DNA from 4 places in the Streptomyces sp. NPDC020917 genome. Region 3 is predicted to be linked to each of the others. Evidence: riboswitches for the same ligand, from Rfam matches in the RefSeq annotation. Region 3 holds a riboswitch; each other region holds the start of a gene.

Region 1 (5,770 bases), on a different contig from region 3:
CGAGGGCGGGGAACGAGACGCGGTCGGTCGCACCGGTCCGGCCGGAGAGCCGGGGGGTGGAGGTCATGATCCTCCCGTCGTGGTCTGCGGAGGCTGCGTCGTCGGGGCCGGGGCCTGGGCGGGCGGGCGCAGACCGGTGGAGGGCTTGGGCTTGGCGGGCTGGGGCTTCGCCGGCTGGGCCGGGCGGGGCGCGGGTGCCGCCGGCTTGGCGGGCTTGGCCGCGGGCCGGCTCGGCCGGGCGGGCGTCGTCGCGGTGTGCGGCGCCTGCGCCGGCGGATGGGTCGGGGAGGCCGGGGCCGTGGTGGCACCGCCGGACGGCGTCGCGGCCGGAGCGGAACCCGCGCCGCCGGACGGAGTGGCCGCGGGCGTGGTGGCGGTGCCGCCGGACGGCGTGCCGGCCGGCGTCTGCGCGGGGGAGGGATGCGTCCCGGAGCCGCCGGGGATCGCCTGCGCGTACCCCGCGCCGAGCGCCGCGGTACCCACGACGGCCGCCGCCACGGCCCACATCGTCGTCGTCCGGACCCGGATCCGTCCGCGGTCCCGCCGGCGCGCCGCCTCCTCGACCGACAGGTCGGCGTTGCCCTGGGGGAGCGGGGAGCGGTGGCGACGGTGGCGCATGGTGCGGATCTCCTCACGGCGGACGACGGGGTATGCCCACCAGCCTGCCGTCCGCGTCGTCGGGAACCTGTTCAGGGAGTCCTCAGAACTGGTTAAGGCCACTCCCACCGAACTCGGCAAATCGTCCGAAATCCCACGTCGGACGTTATGCGAGCGGGAGTTCCATGACGACGGTCACACCTCCGCCCGGGGTGTCCTCGAGCCGCACCGACCCCCCGTTCGCGGTGAGCAGCCGGTGCACGATGGCCAGCCCCAGCCCGGTCCCCGACGCCTGGGGACTGCTGAAGCGGTGGAACGCCGTCTCCTGTGCCGCGGCGCTCATCCCCGGCCCGTCGTCGGCGACGGTGAGGAGCACCCGGCCCTGCCGGGCCCGGCCCTCGACACGCACCGTCGCGCCTTCCCCGACCGCGTCCAGGGCGTTGGCCAGCAGGTTGTCGAGCACCTGCTCCAGATCGCCGGCGCCGAGCCGGGCGGTCAGCCCGGGACGGCAGCGGGCCGTGAGCCGGACCTGCCGCTCCTGCGCCACCGGGGTCCAGGCCGCGAGCCGGTCCTCGACCACCTCGTCCACCCGCACGGCGACCGGCCGCGGCACGGCGTTCTCCGCGCGGGCCACCGCCAGCAGCCCGTCGACCAGGCGCGAGAGCCGGGTGATCTCCTGCTGCGCGGCGGCGAGCTCGGTGGCCGTCAGCTCGTCGCCGGGGGTCTCGGTGGCGAGCATGTCGAGCCGGAGCCGCAGCGCGGTGAGCGGTGTCCTCAGCTGGTGCGAGACGTCGGCGATCACCGCGCGATGCCCGTGGATCAGGGTCTCCATACGGGCCGCCATGGTGTTGAAGGTGGACGCGAGCCTGCGCACCTCGACCGGGCCCTGCCCGCCGTCCGCACGGACGTCCAGCCTGCCCTCGCCCAGCTCGCGCGCCGCGCTGTCCACGGACCGCAGCGGCCGGCCGACCCACCGCGCCAGGACGACGGCCAGCAGGGCCCCGGCGACCAGGCCGCCGACGCCGATGCCGGCCAGCCGCGCCCACATCTCCGCGATCCGGTCGTTCGTGGGATCGGCCGACCGGGACAGCACCGAGACGCCCACCGGCGAGGACGTCTCGCCGACCGGCACCGCGACGGCCAGCCGGTCGTCCTGCGTGCGGGTGACCGTCCCCGCGTGGGCGAGCACGCTGCGGGCCATGGCCGCCCACTGCTCGCGGGTCTCCGCGAACTGAGCGGCGCTCTGCTGCGGGCACGGCGTGGACGCCACCTCGCGCCCGGCCGCGTCGAAGACGGCGGCGCAGGCGCCCGGCTCGGTGCCCCGGACCAGCATGCGCCGCAGCGACGCCGCGCTGCCGTGGTCGGACAGGTGCTCCTCGGCGGCGGCGGCCAGCGCGCGATCGGCGTCCTCGGTGCTCTGGCGGAAGGACGCGCGCTCGCGGTCGGCGAGCGACAGCCCCAGGGGCACGACGGTGAGCACCAGCAGCACGGTGACCAGGGACATGACCGCAAGGGCGATGCGCCGGGTCATGGCACGTCGGGGGGATCGGCCCGCGGGTCCGGGGTGCCGAGCCGGAACCCCCTGCCGTACACCGTCTCCACCAGACCGGGCCTGCGCAGTTTCCGGCGCAGGCCCGCCACGTGCACGTCCAGCACTTTCGTCGGCCCGTACCAGTGGGTGTCCCAGGCCCGTTCCAGGATCTCCTGCCGCGTCACCACCCGGCCCGGGTCCACGGCGAGCGCCTCGAGGATGTCGAACTCCTTCGGGGTCAGCGCCACCTCGCGCCCGCCGACGGTCACCGTGCGGGTCCGCAGGTCCACGGTGAGGTCGCCGTGGTGCAGCACCTCGGGCTCGGCCGGCCGCACCCGCCGCAGCACCGCGCGGATCCTGGCCAGCAGCTCGGCCAGGCCGAACGGCTTGACCAGGTAGTCGTCGGCGCCCTCGTCCAGCGCGGCCACCCGGTCGCCCTCCTCGCCGCGCGCGGTCACCACGATGATCGCCATGTCGGACCGGCCGCGCAGCGTCCGGCACACCTCGACGCCGTCCATGTCGGGCAGTCCCAGGTCCAGCAGCACCACATCGGGGTCGGGCGACGCCAGGAGCGCCTGCTGACCCGAGGCCGCCGCGGCGGTGTCGTACCCGGCCCGCTCCAGGCCACGGACCATCAGATCGGCGATTCCCGGGTCGTCCTCGACGACAAGCACCCGCATCCCCCCATCGTAGGTCTGCGACCGCTGCGAACTGCGGATTCCGCCCGGGGCGAGCCGTGCCCCGGGCGGCGGCGCGCGCCGCGCCACGACGGCGGGGCACGCGCGCCCGAACCGCCGCCGGCCGTGCCCGCGGCCTCACCGGGTGAGGGGCGTCACCGTCCCGGATCGTGGACGTCGCCGGACGGCGGCGGGGGCGCGGTCCTAGGCTGGAAGGGCAGCTGGTTCACGCCCGCCGGCCAGGCGGGTGTGTCGCAAGAGGGAACCCGGTGGGAATCCGGGACTGCCCCGCAGCGGTGAGCGGGAACGACCGCCGTCATACGCACTGGGCCGCAATGGCCCGGGAAGCGACGGCCAGTAGGTGTCCTCGACGAGGACGTGCCCGCGAGTCCGAAGACCTGCCACCTGCCCGTGTGCGCCCGGTGCGCCCGCGGAGTCCCGGTGACCTCGAGGGCGGGTCGGCGTACGAAGCACCAGCAGTCCGGCGTGGCGCGCACGCCCGCATCGCTCGTGCCGCCATCCCTTCGCGCTCTCGTCCCGCCATCGGGACCTCAGGGATCCATCTCGCGAAGGAGATCTCCGTGACGACCAAGCCCGCAGCCGCGGCAGCACGGGCCACCGTGTACGGCTACCCCCGCCAGGGCCCCCGGCGGGAGCTGAAGAAGGCGATCGAGGGCTACTGGAAGGGCCGCGTCAGCGCGGACGCCCTGCGCTCGACCGCCGCCGAACTGCGCCGGGCCACCTGGCGCCGGCTCGCCGAGGCCGGCATCCAGGAGGTGCCGACCGGCGACTTCTCGTACTACGACCACGTGCTGGACACCACCGTGATGGTCGGCGCGATCCCCGACCGCCACCGCGACGCGGTCGCCGCCGACCCGCTCGACGGCTACTTCGCCATGGCCCGCGGCACGCAGGACGTGCCGCCGCTGGAGATGACCAAGTGGTTCGACACCAACTACCACTACCTGGTGCCCGAGTTGGGGCCTGACACGGTCTTCTCCGCGGACCCGGCCAAGCAGGCGGGCGAGGTCCGCGAGGCGCTGGCGCTGGGACTCGACCCCCGGCCGGTCCTCGTCGGCCCCGTCACCTACCTGCTCCTGTCCAAGCCGGCGCCGGGCGCGCCGGCCGGCTTCGAGCCGCTGACCCTGCTGGACCGCCTGCTGCCGGTCTACGCCGACGTGCTCGCCGACCTGCGGGCCGCCGGGGCGCCGTGGGTGCAACTCGACGAGCCCGCCCTGGTCCAGGACCGCACGCCCGCCGAACTCGCCGCCGCGGAACGGGCCTACCAGGTGCTGGGCACGCTGACCGACCGTCCGAAGCTGCTGGTCGCCTCGTACTTCGACCGGCTGGGCGACGCCCTGCCGCTCCTGGCCGCGGCACCGGTCGAGGGACTGGCCCTGGACTTCACCGGGTCCGCGGCCGGCAACCTCGACGCGCTCGCCGCGGCCGGCGGGCTGCCCGGCAAGCGGCTGGTCGCCGGGGTGGTGAACGGGCGCAACATCTGGGTCGCGGACCTGGAGAAGGCGCTGTCCACCCTGGGCACGCTGCTCGGGCTGGCCGACCGCGTCGACGTCGCCGCCTCCTGCTCGCTGCTGCACGTGCCGCTGGACGCGGCGGCCGAACGCGACATCGACCCGCAGATCCTGCGCTGGCTGTCCTTCGCCCGGCAGAAGACCGCCGAGATCACCACGCTCGAAAGGGGCCTGGCCCAGGGCACCGACGCCATCGCCGCCGAACTGGCCGCCAACCGGGCCGCACTGTCCGCCCGCGCCACCTCCCCCCTGACCCGCGACCCGGCCGTGCGGGCCCGCGCCGAGGCCGTCACCGGGGCCGAGACGCGCCGCCCGCAGCCGTACGAGCGGCGGGCCGCGGCCCAGCGGGAGCGGCTGGGCCTGCCGGCGCTGCCCACCACCACCATCGGCTCCTTCCCGCAGACCGCCGAACTGCGCGCCGCCCGCGCCGATCTGCGGGCCCGCCGGATCGACACCGCGGGCTACGAGGAGCGCATCAGGAAGGAGATCCAGGACGTGATCTCCTTCCAGGAGAGGACCGGCCTCGACGTGCTCGTGCACGGCGAGCCCGAACGCAACGACATGGTCCAGTACTTCGCCGAGCAGCTCACCGGCTACCTCGCGACCCGGCACGGCTGGGTCCAGTCGTACGGCACCCGGTACGTGCGCCCGCCGATCCTGGCCGGCGACGTCGCGCGGCCCGGCCCGATGACCGTGCGCTGGACCTCCTACGCGCAGTCCCTCACCGGCCGCCCGGTCAAGGGCATGCTCACCGGCCCGGTCACCATGCTGGCCTGGTCCTTCGTCCGCGACGACCAGCCGCTCGGCGACACCGCGCGGCAGGTCGCGCTGGCGCTGCGCGATGAGGTGGCCGACCTGGAGGCGGCCGGGACCTCGGTGATCCAGGTGGACGAGCCGGCGCTGCGCGAGACGCTGCCGCTGCGGGCCGCCGACCGGCCGGCGTACCTGGCGTGGGCCACCGAGGCGTTCCGGCTCGCCACGTCCGGGGTCCGTCCGGAGACGCAGGTCCACACCCACATGTGCTACGCCGAGTTCGGCGACATCGTGGAAGCCATCGACGACCTGGACGCCGACGTCATCAGCCTGGAGGCGGCACGCTCCCACATGCAGGTGGCCGGTGAGCTCGCCGCGCACGGCTACCCGCGGGAGGCCGGGCCCGGGGTCTACGACATCCACTCGCCCCGGGTGCCCGGCGCCGGTGAGGCGGCGGACCTGCTGCGCAAGGGACTCGAGGCCATCCCCGCCGAGCGGCTGTGGGTCAACCCGGACTGCGGCCTGAAGACCCGGGGCTGGGCGGAGACCCGCGCCTCCCTGGAGAACCTGGTGGCCGCGGCCCGCACGGTCCGCGCCGAGCTGCCCCCGTCCTGACCCGCCGGCCGGGAGGGACGCCGCGCCGCCCCTCCCGGCCCCGTGGGTGCGCCGCCCCGTCGTGC
Region 2 (5,770 bases), on a different contig from region 3:
GAGCGGGACGGTTCACGAGGAGACCTGCCATGCGCGTCCGCAAGCTCTCGATGCTCGTTCTGGCCACGGCGGCCGCCGGCCTGGCGCTCACGGCTTGTGACGGCAACTCGAGCAACGACGGCGCGGCCTCCCCGTCCTCGTCCGCCAGCCCGTCCGCGGGCGGCACCTCGTCCGGCACCGACGCCCAGCAGCCGGCCGGCGGCACGCCCAGCACCGGCACCGGCCGGAACGCGGCGGACCGCGGCACCGCCACCACCGACACGGGCAGCGGGAACGGGCAGGCGGCCCGCGGCACCACCTGCCAGACCGCGCACCTGTCGTTCACCAGCTCCCACGGCATGGGCGAGGGCGACTGGCTGATCAACCTCAAGAACACCGGCGCGCACGCCTGCACGATGCACGGCTTCCCCGGCGCGGACCTCAAGGGCAAGGACGGCACGATCAGCGCGAACCGCTCCACGGTCGCCGCGCCGCACGTGACGCTGCAGCCCGGTGAGGAGACCCGGTTCACCCTGCACTACCCGGTGAACAACTCCGGCGGCACCGGCGTCACCTTCACCAGCCTGATCGTCACCCCGCCCAACGAGACCCACTCCCACACCATGCCCCTGGCGGTCAACGTCCCGGTGAGCGACAGCACGGGCCCGGCCATCACCGTCGACCCGGTCGGCGCGGGCAAGTAGTACCGGCCGCGCCCGGCCGCGGAAGCGGGGGCGGCGCCCGGAACGGGCCCCAGCGACACCACGGCGGCGGCGTTTCCGCTGTTCGCGCGGTCCGGAGCCTACGGTGGCCAGCGAAGAGGAACGGCGATCGGCGGCGGAGAAGCGGGCGAAGGAGGCGGCGACGATGGACGGAACGGACGGCGCGGCGGTGATCACGAGCGCGGAGGCCGGGTCGTTCGCGTGGGGCGTGCTGGCCGAACGCCACCCCGCGCTGGTGCGGCGCGTGCGGGAGGCGACCGCCTACCCGCCGCCGCAGCAAAGGGCGTTGGACGGGCTGCTGCGCGAGGCCACGGGCGGCGGGGTGATCGCACCGCTGGGCGCGGGGGCGCACGACGCGGGCCGGTGGGAGAGCTGGAGCCACGGGTACGTCGGGCGGTCGTGGTTCGACGTGCCGTTCCTGTGGGCGGAGAGCTACTTCTACCGCCGGCTGCTGGACGCCGTCGGGTACTTCGGCCCCGGGCCGTGGCAGGGCATCGATCCCTTCGCACCGTTCAAGCGGGCGGAGTTGGACAGCCTCGCCGTCACGGAGGAGCTCGCCGCTCTCGACCGGGTGGCCGAACTGCCCGCGGAACAGCAGGACCAGGCGATGCTCAACGGTGCCCTGTGGGGCAACAAGGCCGACCTGGGCTTCCAGATCTCCTCCGGAGACCTCGACGGCAAGGGCGAGCATCTCATCGCGGACGACGGCGCGTTGCTGTGGCGGAAGCTGGCCTCGTCCCCGCCCGGCGCGGTGTACGTGCTCGCCGACAACGCCGGCCGCGAACTGATCCCCGACCTGCTGCTCGTCGACCGCCTGCTGCACACCGGCCGTGCGGCCGCCGTCGTCCTCCACGTCAAGCCGTACCCCTACTACGTGTCCGACGCGACGACCGCGGACGTCGTGGAGTGCGTGCGCCGCATCGCGCAGGCCCCGGGCGCGGCCGGCACGATCGGCGGCCGTCTGCGGGACGCCCTCACCGGCGGCCGGCTGATGGTCCGCGCCCATCCCTTCTCGTGCGCACCGCTGCCCTACGCGGACATGCCGGAGGACCTGCGGGCCGACCTCGCCCAGGCCACCGTGACGATCTCCAAGGGCGACCTCAACTACCGCCGCCTGGTGGGTGATCGCCTGTGGCCGGCCACCACGCCGTTCGCCGACCTCACCTCGTACTTCCCGAGCCCGCTGCTGGCGCTGCGCACCCTGAAGTCGGACGTGGCCGCCGGGCTGGACCCGGCGACGCTCGCCGAACTCGAGGGGAGCGGCGAGGAATGGCGGACCAGCGGGACGTACGCGGTGGTGCAGTTCCGGCCGTGAGGAGGCGGTTCGCGGCTCCGCATGCTTGTCGGGCCGCGTCACATGCTTGTCGGGCCACGTCGCGGCCCTCAGTCCGTCCCGCGGTGAACCCGTTTGCCCCTGGCCGCAGTTGGCCGGTGGTCGAGTGCGCAGTCGCCGCACAGGGAGCCGTTGCGGTCGGGGGCGGCCCGGTAGATCAGGCAGCAACTGCTGCGACGGAAGGCGCCCCGCGGCCCGAACCCGCCGGAGCCGGCCAGATACGGGTGCCGCAGGAGCACCCCGAGCAGGGCGCGGGCGTCGGTCCCTGCGCCCCTGCCGGCGAGCATGCGCGCGGCGCCTGCCAGCGCCGACGACGTGTTGCCGCGCAGGATGTGCTCCGACACCCCGAACCGTCCGAACGCACCGGCCAGCGGTACCGCGATGCCGTCGACGAGGACGGCGGTCAGACATGCGGGGAGGGGGCCGTTGTCGTCGAGTTCCCGGCCCGGATCCTCACCGCAAGCCGCTTCCACGGCGGCCCCGTCTCCGCCCGCGACGCCCGCGGTCTCGCCGGTTCCGCCTCCGGCCCGGGGCAGTGACAGCGGGAAGGCGCCCCCGAGTTGCGCCTTCCACCGTAGGTCGTCGAGCGACAGAGCCGGAACCCGGCGGTGCAGCACGGCCGTTGCCAGCAGCGGGGAGACGAGCCGTGCCGCCATCCCCAGGTGGGCCACCGACGCGGCCACCCGCACCTCGATCCGCGCGACGTCCAGACCGCCGCCGGCGGCGAGGAACTCCCGGACCGACGCGACCCGTTCGTCCAGGACGGAAGGATCGGTGACGAGGTCGGTCACCGACCGCCAGTCACCGGCGGGCGGATGCGCCGGGTCGTGGCGGCCGATGGTGAAGAACGGTCCGAGGGCGTCGAGCGCGGCGTCACCGTCGCGGCCGCCGCCCCGGTCCGCGCCGCCGTCGGCGGCATGGGTCACGTCGTCACCGGGTCCGCGGCTCCTGCGGACGCGGCTGAGGCCGGCTTCTGCCGCCGTACGGTGGCCGGTTGGAGTAGGCGCTGCGCCATCGGCGCGAAGACCAGCCCGATCGTCCCCCACAAGATGAGCTGCGCGGCGACCGAGTAGAGCCGGAAGTCGAACAGCACGTCGGCCGGGAAGCCCGGATAGACGAGGTGCCCCTGCTTGTCGGTCAGCGGCAGCGGCGTCTCGGTGGCGTGGTGGCCGTAGAGGTGGACGTTGTCCGACAGGTGCCCGATCGACGGCAGCAGCGTCATCACGACGCCGATCACGACGACGTACGCGGCCGCGCCGAGCAACGTGGCGTTCCAGTTGCCGAACCGCGGCTGGAGACGCTGCCCCAGCCAGACGGCGCCGGCGAGGAACAGCACCGAGCACAGCACCATCACCAGGTACAGGCTGCCGCGTTGCTGGATCGTCTCCGCGTGCCCGATGGCCGGCGGGTTCGCCGGGTACTTCACGAACGGCACGAGGTAGAAGCCGAGGAGGCCGCCGCCGGCCACCAGCACGGACAGGGTCCGGGCCTGCAGGCGCCCGGTGCGGCCCAGGCACAGCAGGTACGCGACCGCGAACAGCGCGCCCATGGCCATGCCGAAGAAAATCATGCCGACGCCGAGGCCGACGTCCGCCTGGACGGTACGGGAGAACAGGTCGGGGTCGGCCATCTCCGGTGGGATCCCGGCGGCCTTGTCCAGCGCCTCCTGCGCGGCGTCACGGCCGCTCTCGTAGGCGATGGCCTTGTTGATCTGGGGCTCGGCGAAGATCCGCGCGAACGCGAACGCGAGCAGCCCTGCGAGGGCGCCGGCCAGCAGGCCGCGCCCCAGGATGCGCTTGACCATGGTCAGTCCTGGTGTCCCCGCCGCTCAGTGGCAGGGGAAACCGAGGAAGTGCCGGGCGTCGTGCACGAACTCGTGGACGTGCATGTCGTTTCCGAACACCGACACCGCGCCCTGGTCGACACCGATGAAGTAGTAGACGGCGAGCGCGAGCACCGCGGTGCTCACCAGCAGCAGCGCGGCGCGGACGTTGGGGACGACGACGGGGATCGCGGCGGAGCCGGCGTCGTGGGTGGGGGTGGCGGCAGGCGCGGACAGACTGCTCATGTGGAGCCCTCCTTGGGGATCGTGCGTCCCAGTTCGATGGAGCGGGCGCAAGGGGGGAGTGTCTGACTCGCCCCCGGCCGTGACCGGGGGGCACACAGTGGCGCGACCGTGCCGGAATTGCACCGGCTTACTCGCTCCCTCGCAGTTATTGGCACAGTAAGGGCGGTCGGAAGACCCCGTCAATGTGACCTCCGGCCACCTCCGCACGTGAACGCGGCCTCAGGGCCCGGTCCGTGGGAGCAGCCGGGTCGGCCCGCAGGCCGCTACGGGCTCGTCGAGGCCGTCGACGCGGCCGCCGGATGGCCTCGCGGGCGAAAACCCGTACGAGAGCGGGAGCAGGCGGCGCCACAATGGCGCGCATGTCCACCGAGCCTCACGAACCTCGCGCAGCCGTCGACGCCCTCTTCGCCGCCCTCGACCCGCTCGCGTACCCCGACCGCATGCGCGCCCTCGCCGTCTGGACGCGGGAGCGGGCGCAGGACGGCGTCGTCGGCGGCGACGGTGAGGGCAGCGGCGTCGGCCGCCTCGGCGGGAGTGGACTGCGGCCCGTGCTGGACGAGTTGGAGACGCGCGGCCTGTACGGCCGCCGCCTCGCGGCCGTCGCCGCGTCCATCGGGCAGGACGCGGGCTTCCTCGAGGCGCGCCTCGCGGACCCCGACGCCACCGTCCGCGGCTACGCGCTCAAGGCCGCGTTCCACCTGCCGCTCAGCGACGCCGCGCTGGAGCGGGCGATGGACGATGCCCCGGAGGCCGTGCGCCGCCGCATCGCTCTCGCGGTCGTCGACGGCGAACGCCCCAAGCTGGCCGAGCGGTTGCTGGTGTCCGTGCGCGAGCAGTGGGGGGACGAGGAGGCCGCGCGGCTGCTGCCGGGATGCGGGGCCGACGTTGTGGAACGGCTGCTGCCCGACCTGTTCCTCGCGGTGGTGCGGTGGCGCGCCCTCGCCCGCCGCCACGCCGACCTGGTGCTGGACGAGGCCGCACGCCAGCTCGCCGAGCTGCCGGAGCTGTCCGGCCCGGCGTGGTGGCAGCGCAACGGCGACCTGTTCGAAGCCGCCGTCGAGGCACGCCCGTTGCGCGTCCTGGAACTGCTCGAACGACACTGCCCGCAGCGCTTTCCGGTGTCGGTCAGGTCATGTCTCGGCCCGCTGCTCAGGGCGGCTCCGGGACGGACGATCGCACTGATCACGGCTCCCGAACGCCTCGCGCACCCTTCCCACGGCCTGCTGTCCCGTACCGCGTTGGGCCGTGTCGCCAGGCTCGGGCCGCCGGAGCTCCTCGCGCTCGGGAAGGCATGGAGCCGCCAACCCGACGCCCTGGCGGCGCTGTTGCGCGCCCTGCCGCCGTCCCGCCGCGAGTCCTTCTACGACGCCGCGACCGCCGGCCAGGACCTCGGCCACACCGCTCTCAGCGCGAGCGTCCTGGAGGCGCTGCCGCGCGCTCGCGCACAGGCCGAGGCGCGGCGGATGGCCGCGCAGGCCGCGGAACGCGGCGAGCCCTGGGACACCGTGCTGGCCGCCGTCGCCCACCTGCCGGTCGCCGAGGCACGCGAGCGCCTCGTCGCCGCCACGCGCCGTCCCGCCGCCGATGACCGCGCACAGGCATACCCGATGCTGGTCAGGAACGCGGCCAGGTCCGGTGAGGCCGCGCCGGTCGCCGTGCTGCTCGACG
Region 3 (5,770 bases):
GCCGCGTCCAGTCCAGGTCGCCGTCCGGGGTGACGAACGCGCCCAGGTTGACCGAGCCGAGGTTGCACACCGCGGTCTCCGAGCCGTCGCTGACCTCCAGGATCTCGGTGCACAGGTTGGAGGAGTGGACGGTGCGGCCGGGCTCCGCGGTCTGGTTGGCGGTGCGGTTCGCGGCGTCCTTGAACGTCATCCAGCCGTTGCCGGTCTGCGCGAGGGTGCGCATCATCCGGCCGTACAGCTCCCGGGCGGGCAGGGTCTTGCGGGCCAGGCCCGCGGCCTCCGCGGCCCGGTAGGCGGCGTCGAAGTCCGCGCCCCACAGGTCGACCAGCTGCGGCACGTCGGAGGGGGAGAACAGCGACCACGTGCCGTCGGCGTCGACGCGGCGCATGAACTCGTCCGGCACCCAGTGCGCCAGGTTGAGGTTGTGGGTGCGGCGGGCGTCCTCACCGGTGTTGTCCCGCAGCTCCAGGAACTCCTCGATGTCGGCGTGCCACGTCTCCAGGTACACCGCCGCCGCGCCCTTGCGGCGCCCGCCCTGGTTGACCGCGGCCACCGAGGCGTCGAGCGTCTTGAGGAACGGCACGATGCCGTTGGAGTGGCCGTTGGTGCCGCGGATCAGCGCGCCGCGGGCGCGGACCCGGGAGTACGACAGGCCGATGCCGCCCGCGTGCTTGGACAGCCGGGCGATCTGCGCGTAGCCGTCGTAGATCGAGCCCAGCTCGTCCTGCGGGGAGTCCAGCAGGTAGCACGAGGACATCTGCGGGTGGCGGGTGCCGGAGTTGAACAGGGTCGGTGAACTCGGCAGGTACTCCAGCCGGTTCATCAGCCGGTACAGCGCGGCCACGTCCTGCGCGGCGCGGACGGTGTCGTCCTCGGCCAGGCCGCAGGCGACGCGCAGCATGAAGTGCTGCGGGGTCTCGACGACCTGGCGGGTGATCGGGTGCCGCAGCAGGTAGCGGCTGTACAGCGTACGCAGCCCGAAGTAGCCGAAGCGGTCGTCGGCGCCCTCGGCGAGCGCCTGCTCGACCAGCGCGTCCAGCCGCGTGGCGTGCAGCGTCACGAAGTCGGCGGTGCGGTCGCCGATCAGGCCCTCGCGGTGGCCCACGGCGACCGAGGACGAGAAGGACACCGCCCCCTGGCCCGCGGCCTCTTCGGCGATCGTGGCGGTCAGCAGCCGGGCGGCCAGCCGCGAGTACCCGGGGTCCTCGGCGATCAGGCCGGCGGCGGCCTCGGTGGCCAGCTCGCGCAGCTCGGCCCGGTCCGCCGTGGCGCTGCGCCCGCGCAGGGCGGCGGCCGCGACCCGGCCGGGGTCGGTGTCGGGGAGGTCGGCGGTCAGCGTCACGAGGTCGCGGAGCAGCGCGGCGCCGGCGGCGTCGGTGGTCTCTGCGGGTGGTGCGGCGGCTTCGGCAGCGGGTGCGTCAGGCGCGATGGTCACGTTCGGTGCTCTCCCTCGTTTCGCGGCGGCGGCCGGCGGAGAGGGACGGAAGGCAGCACCGCAGAGCCCGGGGAGGGCAGGTCGGAGCAGCGTCCGCGAGCCCAATCCGCGAGGCCCGGACACAGCGCGCCCGCTCGTCGGGCGCGGCGCCGGCAGGCGATCGGGCTGTGCGGGGGCGCGCGCGGGCGCCGCCGCTCACCGTTGCGGGGCAGCGCCGGATTCGCACCGGCTTCCCCTGCGGGCAGCGGAGTTGAGCATACATCTTGTGGACAGCGGAACGCGCCGACCCCACATGTAGTGGTGTCGGCGCGGCGTGTCGCGCGGCGTGCTCAGGTCCGCGACGGGCCCTGCTGGGCCCGGCGGATCTGCCGGTCGATGCGGGCGTCGTGCCGTGCACCGCTGAGCGGGGCGGCGGTGAGGGAGGCGGCGAGGGCGAGGAGGGCGGCGATGTCGAGGAGGAGTGTCATGAGTCAATCGTGCTCGCGCGCATTACCCGGGACCAGTGGCAGGACTGTCGTACTACCGCAACATCCTGCCAAGTGGCATGCTCGACAGCATGCTGCAGAACGTGGCCGTCCTGGCGCTCGACGGCGTGCACCCTTTCGAACTCGGCGTGGTCTGCGAGATCTTCGGGCTCGACCGCAGCGACGAGGGCCTGCCCGTGTACGACTTCGCGGTGGTCTCCGGCGAGGGGCCGGTGCTCGGCACCCACGCCGGGTTCAGCATGTCCGTGCCGGACGACCTGGACCGGGTGGAGGAGGCGGACCTGGTCGCCGTGCCGGCCGGGGACACCTTCAACGACCGCGCGTTCCCGCCGGACGCGCTGCGCGCGCTGGTGAGGGCGGTGGAGCGCGGCGCGACGGTGCTCAGCGTCTGCTCAGGGGTGTTCATGCTGGGGGCGGCGGGCCTGCTGGACGGCCGGCGCTGCGCCGCGCACTGGCGGCACGCGGAACGGCTCTCCGCCCGCTACCCGGCGGCCATGGTCGAGCCCGACGTGCTCTACGTGGACGACGCGGGGGTGGTCACCTCGGCCGGTACGGCCGCCGGCATCGACGCGTGCCTGCATCTGGTGCGCAAGGAGCAGGGGTCGGCGGTGGCGAACGCCATCGCGCGCCGCATGGTGGTGCCGCCGCACCGCGAAGGCGGCCAGGCCCAGTACGTGGACCGGCCGCTGCCGCGGGCCACCAGCGACACGGTCACCGGCGTGCTGGCGTGGATGGAGCGGAACCTCGACCGCGAGGTCACGGTCGACGAGCTGGCCGCGCGGGCCCACATGTCGCCGCGGACGTTCGCGCGGCGCTTCCAGCAGGAGACGGGCACCACGCCGTATCGCTGGCTGCTGGGCCAACGGGTTCTGCTCGCACGCGAGTTGCTGGAGTCGACCGGGCAGACGGTCGATGCGATCGCGGTGCGGACGGGGTTCGGTAACGCGGCGACGCTGCGGCACCATTTTGCTCGGTGGACCGGCACGACGCCCCTCACCTACCGCCGCACCTTCGGCCAGCGCCCCTGACCCCCCACCACCCGCCGTCCGCCGGCAACGTCCCCTCCGCGGGGCAGGCGGTGCCCCGTCAGGTGCGCGGGGAACTGCGCGCTCAGCCCCGCACGGGCCGTCCGCCGGCAACGTCCCCTCGCGGGGCAGAACGTGCCCCGCAGGGGCGCGGGGAACTGCGCGACCAGCCAGCGCGGCGCCGCACTCCGCCACCGTCCCGAAGGGGCAGTTCGGTCCGCTCCGGACCACCGGCCGGTGGCCGGTTGCTCGCGCTGGGGGCACCTCCCAGGCGCAGCCCTGGGGGACCCCGCGCCCCTGAGGGGTGACCCACACCGCCAGGTGAACGCCCCCCCGGGGGAGGGTGAACGCCCCCCGGGGGGAGGGTGGAGGGCCACCCGTTGGCGGGGGACGCTGCCCGGCGAAGGGCTAGGCTCCGGCGGGTTCGGGGAGGCCGGGGGAGACCCCGGGCTCACCGGGCTGCTCGGCGCCGGAGGAGCCGGACGGCTCGGACTCGGCCAGGTAGTCGGAGGCCACCGTCTCGTCCGCGCCGGCAGGCGCCTTGACCGCGTTGAGGACCAGGGTGAGCACGAGCACGAGGGCCACGTTGATCACGAACGCCGTCAGCCCGATGTACCCCTTCTCGCCGATCCACGGGATCATGTCGGAGTTCCCGCCGAAGTGCGCCTGGCTCGGGCTGGACTGCTCGTACGCCTTCCACGTGCCGTAGGCCATGCCGGCCGCCCAGCCCGCCAGCAGCGCCCAGCGGTGGAACCAGCGGGTGAACAGGCCGCCGACGATCGCCGGCACCGTCTGCAGGATCCAGATGCCGCCCAGCAGCTGGAAGTTGATCGCGACCGTCTTGTCCATGGTGAGCACGAAGACCAGCGCGCCGACCTTGACCACCAGCGACGCGACCTTGGAGACCTTGGTCTCCTGCTCGGGCGTGGCGTCCGGCTTGATCAGGTCCTTGTAGATGTTGCGGGTGAACAGGTTGGCCGCTGCGATCGACATGATCGCCGCCGGCACCAGCGCGCCGATGCCGATCGCCGCGAAGGCCACGCCCGCGAACCACGACGGGAACATGTTCTCGAACAGCTGGGGGATGGCGAGTTGGCCGTTGTAGCCCTTGATGCCCTTGCCGACGCCGTCGGCGATCGCCATGAAGCCGAGCATCGCCAGCAGGCCGAGCATGAGCGAGTACAGCGGCAGGATCGTGGTGTTGCGGCGGATGGTGTCGCGGCTCTTGCCGGACAGCACGGCCGTGACCGAGTGCGGGTACAGGAAGAGCGCCATGGCCGAGCCCATCGCCAGTGTGGCGTACGCCCATTGGGCCTTCGGCCCGGTCACCAGCGAGCCGCGCGGCAGCCCGGTCTGCGGGCTCTTCACCGAGTACGCGTCGGACGCCTTGCTGAAGATGTCGCCGAACCCGCCCAGCTTGTACGGGATGTAGATGATCGCCACCACGATGACGATGTAGATCAGCGCGTCCTTGACGAAGGCGATCAGCGCCGGCGCCCTAAGGCCGGAGGAGTAGGTGTACGCCGCGAGCACCGCGAAGGCGATCATCAGCGGCAGGTCCTTGACGAACCAGTTGGTGGAGTCGCTGCCGCCGACCCCCATCACGTCCAGCACCGCCTGGATGCCGACGAGTTGGAGGGCGATGTACGGCATGGTGGCCAGGATGCCGGTGAGCGCGACGGCCACCGACAGGCTCTTGGAGCCGAACCGCCCGCGGATGAAGTCCGAGGAGGTCACATAGCCGTGGCGGTGCGAGACCGACCACAGCCGCGGCAGGAACAGGAACACCAGCGGGTACGTGATGATCGTGTACGGCACCGCGAAGAAGCCGGCCGCGCCGGCGCCGTAGATCGCGGCCGGGACCGCGACGAAGGTGTACGCGGTGTACAGGTCGCCGCCGAGCAGGAACCAGGTGACCCAGGTGCCGAAGCTCCGGCCGCCCAGGCCCCATTCGTCCAGGTGCAGGGCGTTCTCGGCGCGCCGCCAGCGGGCCGCCATGAAGCCCACCACGGTGACGGCGAGGAAGAAGAGGATGAAGACGCCGAGGGCGACGCCGTTGACGTCGTTCTTCACTTGGCCGCACCCCCCTTGCGCGCCCGCTCCTCGCGGCGGACCAGGACGTACGCGGTGTACGTCAGCGCGGCCGCCACCGGCACCCAGGCCATCTGGTACCAGTAGAAGAACGGGATGCCGATGAACCGCGGAGTCACCCGCGAGTAGGAGTCCACCCACAGCAGGGCGACGAACGGCGCGAGCAGGCAGAGGCCGGCGATCACCCGCGAGGGGGTGACCACCGGTGGTGCGGTGTCCGGAGGTGTGGCTGTCATGTGTGTGGCTCCCGTCCCCTAGAGCGACCTGTGCAGTGCGCACGAACCTAGGGGAGGGGACCGACCGCAGTCACTACCCGTGCTGCCAACGGTGTGGCCACGATGTCCGCAGGCCGGACGGCCGATCAGTCCGTCGGACGGCTCAGCCGCGCCACGAACTTGTAGCGGTCGCCGCGGTAGACCGAGCGCACCCACTCCACCGGCTCGCCGGTGGTGTCGATCGAGTGCCGGGAGAGCATCAGCATCGGCAGCCCGACGTCGGTGCCCAGCAGCCCGGCCTCGCGCGGGGTGGCCAGCGAGGTCTCGATGGTCTCCTCGGCCTCGGCCAGCCGCACGTCGTAGACCTCGGCCAACGCCGTGTACAGCGACGTGTACTTGGCCAGGCTGCGGCGCAGCGCCGGGAAGCGCTTGGCGGACAGGTGGGTGGTCTCGATGGCCATCGGCTCGCTGTTGGCCAGCCGCAGCCGCTCGATGCGCAGCACCCGGCCGCCGGCCTTC
Region 4 (5,770 bases), on a different contig from region 3:
GCGTGCGGCGCGTGGGTGTGGACGATCGCGCGCGCCGGGGTGGCGCGGTAGACCGCCAGATGGGTGGGCAGTTCGCTGGTGGGCCGCAGAGTGCCGCGGACCTGCTCCCCGCTCGCCAGGTCGACCGCGACGGCGTCGTCCTCGCCGAGCCGGTCGTAGGGCACTCCGGTGGGTGTGACGAGGACCAGGTCCCCCACCCGCGCCGAGACGTTGCCGGAGGTGCCCACGACGAGGCCGTCCGCCACCGTCCTGCGCGCCGTGGCCACCACTTCCGACCAGGCGTTCTGCACTGCGTCACGCACGTCGAGTCCTTTGCTGGGTGCTTACACGTTGTACGTTGCCGTGCCGGTCGGGGGCGGGTTAGCGTCCCGCACACCGACCACGGCGCACACGGATTGCAGGGGCATTATGACCACCGTCAACGGCGGGATCTCGTTCTGGTACGCGGGCACCGGCATCCCGGAGCCCCGCGAGCCGCTGCCCGGCGACACCGACGCCGACGTGGTGATCGTCGGCGGCGGCTACACCGGGCTGTGGACCGCGTACTACCTGAAGCGGGCGGCCCCGTTCCTGCGGATCACCGTGCTGGAGTCGCGGTTCTGCGGCTACGGCGCGTCCGGGCGCAACGGCGGCTGGCTCTACAACGGCATCGCCGGGCGCGACCGGTACGCCAGGCTGCACGGCCGCGACGCGGCGGTGGCGCTCCAGCGGGCGATGAACGCCACCGTCGCCGAGGTGGTCGCGGTCGCCGGGCAGGAGGGCATCGACGCCGACATCCACCAGGGCGGCGTGCTCGAAGTGGCGTACACCCCGGCCCAGTTGGCCCGGCTGAAGGCGTACCACGAAGCGGAGCTGGCGTTCGGCGAGACCGACCGGGTGCTGCTGGGCGCGGCCGAGTCGGCGCGGCGGGTGCGGGTGGCGGGCACGGTCGGCGGCACCTGGACCCCGCACGGCGCGCGGGTGCATCCGGCCAAGCTGGTGCAGGGCCTGGCGGCGGCCGTCGAGCGGCTGGGGGTCACCGTGCACGAGTCGACCCCGGTGACCGAGATCCGGCCGAAGCACGCGGTGACGCCGTACGGCACCGTCCGGGCCCCGTACGTGCTGCGCTGCACGGAGGGGTTCACCGCGTCCCTGAGGGGGCAGCGGCGGACCTGGCTGCCGATGAACTCCTCGATGATCGCCACCGAGCCGCTGCCGCCCGAGGTGTGGGCGACGATCGGCTGGGACGGCGCGGAGACCCTCGGCGACATGGCGCACGCCTACATGTACGCGCAGCGCACCGCGGACGGCCGGATCGCGCTGGGCGGGCGCGGCGCGCCGTACCGCTTCGGCTCCCGGACCGACAACGACGGGCGGACCTCGCCGGCGACCGTGGCTGCGCTGCGGGAGATCCTGGTCCGCTTCTTCCCGGCGACCGCCGGGGTGGCGATCGACCACGCGTGGTCGGGGGTGCTGGGAGTGCCGCGGGACTGGTGCGCGACCGTCCAGCTGGACCGCAGCACGGGCCTGGGCTGGGCCGGCGGCTACGTCGGCAGCGGCGTGGCCACCTCCAACCTGGCGGCGCGCACCCTGCGCGACCTGGTGCGACTGGACTCCGGGCAGGGGCAGCGGACGGAGCTGACGGAGCTGCCGTGGGTGGGCCACCGGGTGCGGCGATGGGAGCCGGAACCGCTGCGCTGGGCGGGGGTGCACGGCATGTACGCGGCGTACCGGGCGGCCGACGGGCGGGAGCGGGCCGGGCGCAGCGCCCGCACCGACGTGGTGGCCCGCTACGCCGACCGGTTGTCCGGGAGACACTGACGATTCGAAGGGGATTCACGCGGATTTAACGATGGCACCGCGAGTCCGCTCCCAGTTCACCTTCCGTTCACCATCACTTCGTACGGTCGGCTCGCCACTGCCCGCTCGAACGAATACCTGGGGCCATGGAACACATCACGCTCCTGATCGGAATCGTGATCGCGACCGCGCTCGTGTTCGACTTCACGAACGGTTTCCACGACACCGCCAACGCGATGGCCACCACCATCTCGACCGGCGCGCTCAAGCCCAAGACGGCGGTGGCCATGTCCGCCGTACTCAACCTCGTCGGCGCCTTCCTGTCGGTGGCCGTCGCCAAGACCATCTCCGGCGGCATCATCGACGAGTCCGCCGGCATCAAGCCCGAAGTGATCTTCGCCGGCCTGGTCGGCGCCATCCTGTGGAACCTGATCACCTGGCTCGCCGGGCTGCCCTCCAGTTCCTCGCACGCGCTGTTCGGCGGCCTGATCGGCGCGGTGCTGGTCGCGGCCGGCACCCACGGCATCCACGGCGAGGCCGTGGTGATGAAGGTCCTGATCCCCGCCGCGGCCGCCCCGTTCGTGGCCGGCCTGGCGTCCACGCTCGCCACCCGGGTCACCTACCGGCTGGGCCGCGGCGCCGACCCGGAGGCCACGTCGCGCGGCTACCGGGCCGGCCAGATCGCCTCCGCGGGCCTGGTCTCGCTCGCCCACGGCACCAGCGACGGGCAGAAGACGATGGGTGTGATCACCCTCACCCTGATCACCGGCAACGCCCTCGCGCCGAACTCCGACCCGCCGCTGTGGGTCATCGTCTGCGCCGGCGCCGCGATGGCGCTGGGCACCTACCTCGGCGGCTGGCGGATCATCCGCACCATGGGCCGCGGGCTGACCGACATCCAGCCGCAGCAGGGCTTCGCCGCGCAGACCGGCGCGGCGGCCACCATCCTCGCCTCCTCCCACCTGGGCTTCGCGCTGTCCACCACGCAGGTCTGCTCCGGTGCCGTGATGGGCGCGGGCATGGGCCGCAGCGGCGCGGTGGTGCGCTGGAGCACCGCCGGCCGGATGGTCGCCGCCTGGGTGCTGACCCTGCCGGCGGCCGGCCTGGTCGCGGCCGGCGCCGCGCTGCTGGCCGAGCAGGGCAGCTGGGGCGTCGCCGCGGTCGCGGTGATCGCGCTCGCCGCCTGCGCCGCGATCCGCACCGCCGCGCGCCGCAAGCCGATCACCCACGCCAACGTCAACGACCCGCAGCCGTCCGCGGCCGGCGAGCCCCAGGGTGCGGTGACCGCCGCGATCGCCGCGGTCACCCCGCCGCCGCCGGCCTCCGCCACCGGCACGGCCGCCTGAAGCCCCGAGCACACCCCGCGAAGGACATCCCATGACCATCGACTGGCACGCCCTGCTCTCGGTCTTCGCCGTCACCCTGCTGTCCACCGTCGGCCTGGTCGGCGTCTTCACCCTCGGCATCGTCGGGCTCACCCGGCGCGGGGGCGGCACGGCCGCGCTCAGCCGCACCGGCGCCTACCTGTGCTTCGCCGCCTGCGCGGCGGCCGTCGCATGGGGCATCACACTGATCGTCCAGAAGTGACCTGCGCCGTGGCCGTCCGCACGTGACGGCCACGGCGACCGTCCCCGCCGGGGCTCGCCGGGGGGCGCGCCGGGGGTGTGGACCTCGCCACACTCCATCCCCGCAGGTCAACGCGGAGTTGACCCGGTATCGCGCACGTGGTGAACTGCCGGAAGCCATACGGCGGCAGGAGAGGAAGTCCGGTGCGAATCCGGCGCGGTCCCGCCACTGTCACCGGGGAGTGCACTCCCAACCCGTACGTCACGGCCGGTCATCCGGCTGGAAGACCGGGAGTGCGTTGATCCGGGAGCCAGGAGACTCTCACCGCCGGTCACGTCGAACCAGGGCGCGGACCCTGAGTGAGGACCTCTGCCATGCCCGGCACCCGAGTGGGCGCGAACACCCCCGGCACACCGCCGTGTTCGGCCCTGCCCACCGCCCCCAGCGCAGTCCCGCCCCCGGCCCCCCGTCCACCCCAGGCCCCGCCCCGCCGGAGCGTGACGGCGGGCTGAGCCGATGCGAGCCACACGTGCCGGAGACGGCTACGCGTACGGCGCCGCGCTCGGCTTCCTCTGCGACCTCGCCATCGGCGACCCGCGTCGCGGCCATCCGGTCGCGGGGTTCGGGCGCGCCGCGGGGTCACTGGAACGCCGGCTGTGGCGTGACGACCGGCTGAGCGGGACGGTCCATGCGGCGCTGTGCGCCGGCGGTGCGGTGGGTGCCGCGGTGCTCGCCCGGCGGGCCGTGCGCTCCTCCCCCGCGCTGTCCGTCGCGCTGACCGCGGCCGCCACCTGGTCGGTGCTGGGCGGCACTTCGCTGGCCCGCGAGGCGACGGCGATCGGCGAGGCGCTGCGGGCGGGCGACCTGGCCGCCGCCCGCGCCCGGCTGCCGCACCTGTGCGGCCGCGACCCGCAGCACCTCGACGCGGACGGCATCGCGCGGGCGGTGGTGGAGTCGGTCGCCGAGAACACCTCGGACGCCGTGGTGGGCGCGCTGGTGTGGGGCGGCCTGCTCGGGGTGCCGGGGCTGGCCGGCTTCCGGGCCGTCAACACCCTGGACGCGATGGTGGGCCACCGCTCCCCGCGCTACCTGCGGTTCGGCTGGGCGTCGGCCCGGCTGGACGACGCCGCGGGGTATCCGGGTGCCCGGCTGACCGCGGCACTGGCCGCGCTGGCCGGGCCGCACCCGCGCGCCGCGCTGCGCACCTGGCGCCGCGACGCCCGGTCCCACCCGAGCCCCAACGCCGGTCCCGTGGAAGCCGCGTTCGCCGGCGCGCTGCGCCTGCGCCTGGGCGGCACGCTCGCCTACGGCGGGCGGGTCGAGCACCGGCCGGTGCTGGGCGCGGAATTCCCCGCGCCCGGGCCCGCCGACATCCCGCGCGCGATAAGGCTGTCGCGGCGGGTGGGCGGGCTGGCGCTCGGCGCGTCGCTGCTGCTGTCCGCCGCGCGCCGCCGCGCGGGCGCGGGCGGCCCGGCGAAGGGGGCGCGGTGAACGCGGCCCGGGGCACGGCCGGCACGCGGCGGGTGAAGGGCCTGCTCGTCGCGGGGACGCACTCCGACGCCGGCAAGAGCGTGGTCACCGCCGGGATCTGCCGGTGGCTGGTCCGGCAGGGCGTGCGGGTCGCCCCGTTCAAGGGCCAGAACATGTCGCTGAACTCCTTCGTCACCCGCGACGGCGCGGAGATCGGCCGCGCCCAGGCGATGCAGGCGCAGGCGGCCCGGGTCGAGCCGTCGGCGCTGATGAACCCGGTGCTGCTCAAACCGGGCGGTGACCGCAGCAGCCAGGTGATCGTGATGGGCCGCGCGGTGGGCGAGTTGAGCGCCCGCGGCTACCACGGCGGCCGCCAGGCCGAGCTGCTGGACACCGTGGCCGGCTGCCTGGAGGAGCTGGGACGCACCCACGACGCGGTGATCTGCGAGGGCGCGGGAAGCCCCGCGGAGATCAACCTGCGGCGCACCGACATCGTCAACATGGCGCTGGCCCGCCGGGCTTCGCTGCCCACGCTGGTGGTCGGCGACATCGACCGCGGCGGGGTCTTCGCGTCGTTCTTCGGCACCACCGCGCTGCTCTCGCCGCAGGACCAGGCACTGGTCTGCGGCTACCTGGTCAACAAGTTCCGCGGCGACGTGACGCTGCTGCAGCCCGGCCTGGACATGCTGCGGAAGCTCACCGGGCGCCCGGCGCTGGGCGTGCTGCCCTTCGCGCACGGCCTGGGCATCGACGAGGAGGACGGCCTGCGGGCCCGGGAGTCGAAGGCGGCCGCGCCGCCGCTCGGCGAGGACGTGCTGCGGGTCGCGGTCGCGGCCGTGCCGCTGATGTCCAACTTCACCGACGTCGACGCGCTGGCCGCGGAACCCGGCGTCGTGGTGCGGTTCGTGGACCGCCCCGAGGAGATCGCCGACGCCGACCTGGTGGTGCTACCCGG

Evidence for each region. A riboswitch is a leader RNA that binds a small molecule or an ion and turns the genes downstream of it on or off. The one in region 3 is predicted to bind cobalamin.
Region 1: it holds a riboswitch for cobalamin, as region 3 does, so the genes downstream of both, metE (5-methyltetrahydropteroyltriglutamate--homocysteine S-methyltransferase) here and ACH4TG_RS09970 (ribonucleoside-diphosphate reductase subunit alpha) in region 3, are expected to answer to the same signal.
Region 2: it holds a riboswitch for cobalamin, as region 3 does, so the genes downstream of both, ACH4TG_RS06660 (CbtB-domain containing protein) here and ACH4TG_RS09970 (ribonucleoside-diphosphate reductase subunit alpha) in region 3, are expected to answer to the same signal.
Region 4: it holds a riboswitch for cobalamin, as region 3 does, so the genes downstream of both, ACH4TG_RS03610 (cobalamin biosynthesis protein) here and ACH4TG_RS09970 (ribonucleoside-diphosphate reductase subunit alpha) in region 3, are expected to answer to the same signal.

The regions. Positions count from the first base shown of each region.
Region 1 is NZ_JBIRRR010000016.1:145,213-150,982, reverse strand. It holds gene ACH4TG_RS29090 (FAD:protein FMN transferase) at 1-67, opposite strand, end outside; gene ACH4TG_RS29085 (hypothetical protein) at 64-618, opposite strand; gene ACH4TG_RS29080 (ATP-binding protein) at 764-2,128, opposite strand; gene ACH4TG_RS29075 (response regulator transcription factor) at 2,125-2,808, opposite strand; cobalamin riboswitch at 3,011-3,226, shown strand; gene metE (5-methyltetrahydropteroyltriglutamate--homocysteine S-methyltransferase) at 3,387-5,705, shown strand.
Region 2 is NZ_JBIRRR010000002.1:571,273-577,042, forward strand. It holds gene ACH4TG_RS06640 (DUF4232 domain-containing protein) at 30-683, shown strand; gene ACH4TG_RS06645 (damage-control phosphatase ARMT1 family protein) at 847-2,016, shown strand; gene ACH4TG_RS06650 (hypothetical protein) at 2,085-2,960, opposite strand; gene ACH4TG_RS06655 (CbtA family protein) at 2,957-3,838, opposite strand; gene ACH4TG_RS06660 (CbtB-domain containing protein) at 3,863-4,102, opposite strand; cobalamin riboswitch at 4,138-4,297, opposite strand; gene ACH4TG_RS06665 (hypothetical protein) at 4,462-5,770, shown strand, end outside.
Region 3 is NZ_JBIRRR010000004.1:2,135-7,904, forward strand. It holds gene ACH4TG_RS09970 (ribonucleoside-diphosphate reductase subunit alpha) at 1-1,435, opposite strand, end outside; cobalamin riboswitch at 1,569-1,737, opposite strand; gene ACH4TG_RS09975 (hypothetical protein) at 1,765-1,902, opposite strand; gene ACH4TG_RS09980 (helix-turn-helix domain-containing protein) at 1,992-2,948, shown strand; gene mctP (monocarboxylate uptake permease MctP) at 3,354-5,018, opposite strand; gene ACH4TG_RS09990 (DUF3311 domain-containing protein) at 5,015-5,272, opposite strand; gene ACH4TG_RS09995 (GntR family transcriptional regulator) at 5,398-5,770, opposite strand, start outside.
Region 4 is NZ_JBIRRR010000001.1:847,901-853,670, reverse strand. It holds gene ACH4TG_RS03630 (class II aldolase/adducin family protein) at 1-302, opposite strand, end outside; gene ACH4TG_RS03625 (NAD(P)/FAD-dependent oxidoreductase) at 409-1,800, shown strand; gene ACH4TG_RS03620 (anion permease) at 1,926-3,125, shown strand; gene ACH4TG_RS03615 (hypothetical protein) at 3,157-3,366, shown strand; cobalamin riboswitch at 3,490-3,687, shown strand; gene ACH4TG_RS03610 (cobalamin biosynthesis protein) at 3,862-4,836, shown strand; gene ACH4TG_RS03605 (cobyric acid synthase) at 4,833-5,770, shown strand, end outside.